Regions from separate parts of the Variovorax sp. ISS6 genome, predicted to be linked through region 1. Evidence: riboswitches for the same ligand, from Rfam matches in the RefSeq annotation. Region 1 holds a riboswitch; the other holds the start of a gene.
The links. Region 1 has a riboswitch for manganese ahead of AC1HIL_RS03770 (TMEM165/GDT1 family protein). Riboswitches for the same ligand answer to the same signal wherever they lie in the genome.
Positions count from the first base shown of each region.

Region 1 (3,399 bases):
CCGGCATCGCCAACCTCAACGGCCGCGTGCGCGGCACGATGGTGCCCTCGGCCAAGGCGGCCGGCACCGCGGGCAAGCGCTGAGCGCCGCGCCATGACCGCCGCGCCGTCGCCCCTCGTCTTCATCACCGGCGCCTCCAGCGGCATCGGCCAGGCGCTGGCCGCGCGCTTCTACGACGCGGGCTACCGGCTGGCGCTGGTCGCGCGCCGCACCGGCGAGATCGAAGCCTGGGCCACCGCGCGCGGCCTCGACCGCGGCCGCTACCTGATCTACAGCGCCGACGTGGCGCGCACCGACAGCATCGTGGCGGCCGGCGTCGCCAGCATCGAGCGCCAGGGCGTGCCCGACGTGGTGATCGCCAATGCAGGCATCAGCGTGGGCATCGACACCGCGGAGCGCGAGGACCTCGACGTGCTGACGCAGACCTTCGCCACCAACAACGTCGGGCTGGCCGCCACCTTTCACCCGTTCGTGCGCGCGATGAGACAGCGCGGCAGCGGGCGGCTGGTCGGCATCGCGAGCGTCGCGGCCATCCGCGGACTGCCGGGGCACGGCGCCTACTGCGCGAGCAAGGCCGGCGTGGTCGCCTACTGCGAGAGCCTGCGCGGCGAGCTGCACGGCAGCGGCGTCAAGGTCGTGACCCTGCTGCCCGGCTACATCGACACCCCGCTCACGCAGGGCAACCGCTACGGCATGCCGTTCCTGATGAAGCCCGAGGCCTTCGCCGACCGGGCGCTGGGCGCGATCGAGAGCGGCGCCAGCTATCGCGTGATTCCCTGGCAGATGGGCGTGATCGCCAAGATCATGCGCATGCTGCCCAATGCGCTGCTCGACCGCGCGGTGCAGGGACGCGGACGGAAGAAGCGGCGCGGCGAAGGCTGAACCCGGGCCGCGCCGGCCGCGGCAACGAAAAAGGCTCCCGAAGGAGCCTTTTGTCTTTGTTGGAAAGCGATCAGTAGCCGCTGTTGCCGCCGCCACCGTAGCCGCCGCGACCACCGCCGCCGCCGCCACGCGGGCCGGCGCCGTAGGGGCTGCGGAAACCGCCATCGCCACCACCGCCGCCGCCACCACTGCGGCCACCGCCGCCGTAGCCACCACCGCCGCCGCTGCGACCGCCGCCACCACCGCCGTAGCCGCCACCACCGCCGCCGCCGTAGCCACCGCCACCACCGCCGCCATAACCACCACCGCCGCCGCCGTAGCCACCGCCACCACCGCTGCGCGGGGGACGTGCTTCCATCGGACGGGCTTCGTTGACGACCACGCTGCGGCCGCCCAGGGGTTGGCCGTTCATGCCGTTGATGGCGGCCTGTGCTTCCGCTTCACTGCCCATCTCGACGAAGCCGAAGCCCTTCGAGCGGCCGGTATCGCGTTCCATCATGACCTTGGCGCTGGTCACAGCACCGAACTGACCGAATGCCTGCTCCAGATCACCGTCGCGCACCGAGTAAGGCAGGTTGCCGACGTACAGTTTGTTGCCCATCAAGGGACTCCTATAAACACATCAAGAAAAGCGATGGAGTCCCGATTAGCATCACTCAAACGAGAGCCGCCGAGTCGCGCGAAACTGTCCGATCACCCAGTGCCTCCAGCCCGAAATGAAAAGGGAGGCTCGTGCATTATGGGTGAAATACAAGAAATGCAAGCAGGAATTTGCTTCTTGCGGTAGCACGGATTTTGCCTATTGGAGTTAGCGCACGCTTACTAACCAAGCCCCGCACCGGGCCTTTGACACTTAAGGGTTAGAATTCGTCCGTCATTGGGGAGTAGCCGCCTTCCGTCTACGAGAAGGGCCCGCGTCAACAGACTTGTCCTGCCCCACACAGGACATGGCGCGGGCAGTGAAGAACAACACCTGGCGAGACCATTGACCGTGCAACTTCGGGAAATTTGGCCGAAGGTGTTGCACGGTCAATTGCGTCCCTTCGGCCAAGGAACCGTTTTTTCATGGAAGCTTTTCTCGTCGCGACCGGTGTCGTCGCGCTCGCCGAAATGGGCGACAAGACCCAGTTGCTCGCCCTCCTGCTGGCAGCCCGTTTCAGAAAACCCTGGCCGATCGTGGCGGGCATCTTCGCCGCCACCGTCATCAACCATGCGCTCGCGGGCGCGGTCGGCAACTGGATCACCCACTGGCTCGGCCCCGACATCCTGCGCTGGATCCTCGGCGGCTCCTTCATCGCGATGGCGATCTGGATGCTGATCCCCGACAAGCTCGACGACGACGATGCCCCGCGCTCCTCGCACTTCGGCGTCTTCGGCACCACGGTGGTCGCCTTCTTCCTCGCCGAGATGGGCGACAAGACGCAGATCGCCACCGTGATGCTCGCGGCGCGCTTCACCGAGGCCTATTTCTGGGTCGTGGTCGGCACCACCTTCGGGATGATGCTGGCCAACGCGCCGGTGGTCTGGCTCGGCGACCGCATCGTCAAGCGGGTGCCGATCAAGCTCGTGCACTCGATCTCGGCCGTCATCTTCCTGGTGCTGGGCGTGGTCGCGCTGATCGGCTGGTAGCGCCGCCGTCCAAAGCCCGGGGCCTGCCGTCCCGGGCCCGCGGCGATATACTGCCGCTCGCGCCGATTTGCTCCAGCTTGCGGGCGCTTGATAAATACAGCTAAAGACGGATGCCGTGACCCGGCTCGTTTTTGGCGAGGCCGGGTTTTTCATTTCATGTCCTCGTTGGTCGTCACTCCCCAGTCGATGCAGTTCGCGGGCCCGCTGGCCCTGCGCAGCGGCGCGACCATCGGCAGCTACACGCTCGCCTACGAAACCTACGGCACGCTCAATGCCGAGCGCAGCAATGCGGTGCTCGTGTGCCACGCCCTCAATGCCTCGCACCACGTCGCGGGCGTCTACGAGGGCCAGGCCCGCTCCGCGGGCTGGTGGGACAACATGGTCGGGCCCGGCAAGCCGCTGGACACCGACCGCTTCTTCGTCATCGGCGTCAACAACCTCGGCTCCTGCTTCGGCTCCACCGGGCCGATGCACGTGAACCCCGCGACCGGCCGCGTCTATGGCGCCGACTTCCCGGTGGTCACGGTCGAGGACTGGGTCGACGCCCAGGCCGCGCTGCTCGACGCGCTCGGCATCCGCACGCTCGCGGCGGTGATGGGCGGCAGCCTCGGCGGCATGCAGGCGCTGTCGTGGACGCTGCAGTACCCCGAGCGCGTGCGCCACGCGGTGGTGGTCGCGAGCGCGCCCAACCTCACGGCCGAGAACATCGCCTTCAACGAGGTGGCGCGCCGCGCCATCGTGACCGACCCCGATTTCCACGGCGGCCACTTCTACGAGCACGGCGTGATCCCCAAGCGCGGCCTGCGCATCGCCCGCATGATCGGCCACATCACCTACCTCAGCGACGACGTCATGAACGCGAAGTTCGGCCGCCTGCTGCGCAACGCG
Region 1 is NZ_JAWRZC010000001.1:825,795-829,193, reverse strand. Features, by position in the region: gene lptC (LPS export ABC transporter periplasmic protein LptC) at 1-83, shown strand, start outside; gene AC1HIL_RS03780 (SDR family oxidoreductase) at 94-882, shown strand; gene AC1HIL_RS03775 (RNA recognition motif domain-containing protein) at 953-1,483, opposite strand; yybP-ykoY riboswitch at 1,750-1,857, shown strand; gene AC1HIL_RS03770 (TMEM165/GDT1 family protein) at 1,948-2,511, shown strand; gene metX (homoserine O-succinyltransferase MetX) at 2,668-3,399, shown strand, end outside.

Region 2 (3,399 bases), on a different contig from region 1:
GCGGCCGCGCGGTGGTGAGCACCGGCCTCGTGCCGACCAGCGACTTCGCGCGCAATCCCGACTGGCAGCTCGACCCGAAGATGCTGATCGAGCGCATCGAGGCCGCGGCGGGCACGGCCGATCTCGTGCTGATCGATGGCGAGCGCATGGCCACCGCGCTGGTCGGCGATCCGATCGGCATCAACATGTTCATGCTGGGCCTGGCCTGGCAGCGCGGCTTCGTTCCCCTGGGACGAGCCGCGATCGAGCGGGCCATCGAGCTCAACGGCGTGGCCGTGGCCATGAACAAGGAAGCGTTCCTCTGGGGGCGACGCGTCGCCCACGACCGACCGGCGGTGGAGCGCCACCTGAAGGCCGAACAGCCGACGCAGGTCATCACCTTCATGCCGCGGCAGACCCGGGGACTCGACCAGACCGTCGCGCATCGCATCGAACACCTGCGCGCGCACAGCGGCGAACTGCATGTGCAGCGCTACAGGGCGTTGGTGGAGAAGGCGCGTCGGTTGGAAGCAGCGCTCCATGCGGGAGATGCCCTGGCCAGGGCCGTGGCGCACAACTACCACCGGCTGCTGGCGACCAAGGACGAGTGGGAGGTCGCCCGCCTGTTCACGCACCCCGACTTTCGATCGGCACTGGCGCAGGAGTTCGAGGGCCCGATCCGGCTGCGCTTCCACCTCGGGGTCTGGCCCTTCGCGCGGAAGGACGTCCACAGCGGCAAGCCCGTCAAGGGCGACGCGGGACCCTGGGTGCTGCTGGCGATGAAATGCATGGCGCGGATGCGCGGCCTCCGGGGAAGTTGGCTCGATCCGTTCCGCAACGCGGCGGAACGCACACTCGACCGCCGGCTGTTGGCGCAGTACGAAGACGACATGCGCGTGGCCCTGTCCGACTTGCGTGCCGAGACCTTGCCCATCGTGACGAAGCTGGCCTCGCTGCCCCAGTCGATCCGGGGATACGGCCATGTGCGCGAGGCGCAGGCCGAGAAGGCGGCTGCGACGCGGCAAGCGCTGTTGCGGGAACTGGCGCTGGCCGGCGAGCAACAGGCGCGTGCCGCATGACGCCTCGAAACCGTCGCGGTAATGCAACTCGCTCTCGACAAGGGGACATTCATCGAAAAGGCGCGGGCGATTCGCTGCCCACGACTAAGATCGCGCCCTCAGTCATTGGGGAGTAGCTGACCTGCGCAACGCAGGAGCCCGCGTCAACACACTTGGCCTTTCGGCCATGGCGCGAGCAGCTTCAGAGCCTGGCAAGACCTTTGACCACGTCACCTCGGTATGGGCCGGGAAGTGGCGTGGTCTTCGCGTCGCTGGCCCAGGAGTTCTCTTTTCATCATGGAAGCCTTACTCGTATCCACGGGCGTGGTCGCGCTCGGGGAAATGGGCGACAAGACCCAATTGCTCGCGATCATCCTGGCCGCGACCTTTCGCAAACCCTGGCAGATCGTCGCGGGCATCTTCACCGCCACCGTCGTCAACCATGCCGCAGCGGGCGCGCTCGGCGGCTGGGTGGGCCAGGCCATGGGGCCGAACATCCTGCGCTGGGTGATCGGCGCCTCGTTCCTGGCCATGGCCGCGTGGATGCTGATCCCCGACAAGATCGACGACGATGCCGCGAAGACGAAGAGCCGCTTCGGTGCCTTCGGCACCACGGTCGTCACCTTCTTCCTCGCGGAGATGGGCGACAAGACGCAGATCGCGACCGTGGCGCTGGCCGCGCGCTATCCCGACGTGGTGCAGGTCGTGATCGGCACCACGCTGGGCATGATGCTGGCCGATGCGCCCGCGGTCTTCCTCGGCGAGAAGATCGCCGCCAAGGTCTCGATGCGGCTGGTGCACGGCGTGGCCGCCGTCATCTTCGGCGTGCTGGGGCTGCTGACGCTGTTCAACGTCGGCAACCTGTTCTGAGCCCCGGCGGGCGGTCGCCTATTTCGCGGCGGCCGCCGTGCCCAGGCCCAGCTTGTCGATCACGGCCTTTTCGGTCTTCATGGTGCGCACCGCGTACTGCTTGTAGGCCGCGCTGTCCATGTAGAAGGTCTCCATGTCGAACTTGGCGAGCGACTCCTGGTAGTTGGGCATCTCCATCGCCTTCTTGAAGGCGTCGTGCAGGATCGCGACCACCTTCGGGTTCGCGCCCTTGGGCAGCACCAGACCGAAGGGCGAGGCCTGCACCATGTCGATGCCCGACTCCTTGAGCGTGGGCGCATTCGGATACTTCTTCGAGCGCTGCTCGCCCCAGGTCGACAGCAGCCGCAGCTTGCCCTGGTCGACATAGGGGCCCCAGCCCGGCGTGTCGGCCACCGACATCACGTGGCCGCCGAGCACCGCCTGCAGCGATTCGGAGTTGCCCTTGTAGGGCACGTGATTGAACTCCACGCCGGCCTGGATCGCGATCGCTTCCATCGTCAGGTGCAGCGTGGTGAGCGCGCCCGGCGTGCCGTAGCTCAGGCGGCCCGGGTTGGCCTTGGCATAGGCGAGGTACTCGCGCATCGACTTGATCGGCGAATCGGCGGGCACCACCAGGCCGAACGAATAGCCGGCGAGGCCGATCACGTAGCTCAGGTCGTTGGCCGGGTCCCAGTTGAGCTTGGTGGTGTAGGGCAGGCGGAACACCGGCAGCGGCACCTGCGCGAGCGTGTAGCCGTCGGGCGCGGTGGCCTGCATGGTTTGCGCTGGCAGCACGCCGCCCGCGCCGGGCTTGTTCTCGATGATCACCGGCTGGCCGAGGATCTTCGAGGCGTTCTCGGCCAGCACGCGGAAGGGCACGTCGGTCGAGCCGCCGGCGGTGAAGCCGATCAGCACGCGGATCGGCCGCACCGGAAAGGCATCGGACTGCGCGAAGGCGGGAGCGGCGGCGAGGCCGGCGGCCAGCAGCAGGGCGTGCAGCGCACGGCGGGTGAGGGTGGGTTGTTTCATGGCAGGACGTGCGAACGAAGAAAACGGGAAGGGCGGTGCGGCCGCCCCGCGAACGGGACGGGCCGCGCCGGCGCCGTCAGGGCGCGGGACAGCCGCCGCGGCTGGCCGAGGAGAACTTGCAGCCGTAGTCGGCGCGCGCCACGGTCGCGGCATCGAGCACCTCGTCGCCGGCCGGCTTCACGCCGTTCTGCTCCCAGTTCGTCATCGCGTCGAAGGCCTGGGTCTGTTCCTCGGTCGTGAAGTCGCAGTGGCTGATGCCGCGGATCGCGCGCTGCACGAGCCACTTCGAGGTGCCCAGCGCATCGGCGCGGCGCTTGTAGATCTGCTCCATGCTGAACGGCACGTAGACGTCGCCCAGCGTGTGGATGGTGACCACCGGCACGTCGATGCGTGCATTGGACTTGGGGAACCAGCGCAGGCCGTCGCGCCGCAGCCGGTTGGACTCGGGGTCGGCATGCAGCCGGTAGGCGCCCTGGTTGAAGGT
Region 2 is NZ_JAWRZC010000002.1:328,373-331,771, reverse strand. Features, by position in the region: gene AC1HIL_RS33205 (indolepyruvate ferredoxin oxidoreductase family protein) at 1-1,058, shown strand, start outside; yybP-ykoY riboswitch at 1,154-1,324, shown strand; gene AC1HIL_RS33200 (TMEM165/GDT1 family protein) at 1,335-1,907, shown strand; gene AC1HIL_RS33195 (tripartite tricarboxylate transporter substrate-binding protein) at 1,926-2,915, opposite strand; gene AC1HIL_RS33190 (alpha/beta hydrolase) at 2,992-3,399, opposite strand, start outside.
Region 2: it holds a riboswitch for manganese, as region 1 does, so the genes downstream of both, AC1HIL_RS33200 (TMEM165/GDT1 family protein) here and AC1HIL_RS03770 (TMEM165/GDT1 family protein) in region 1, are expected to answer to the same signal.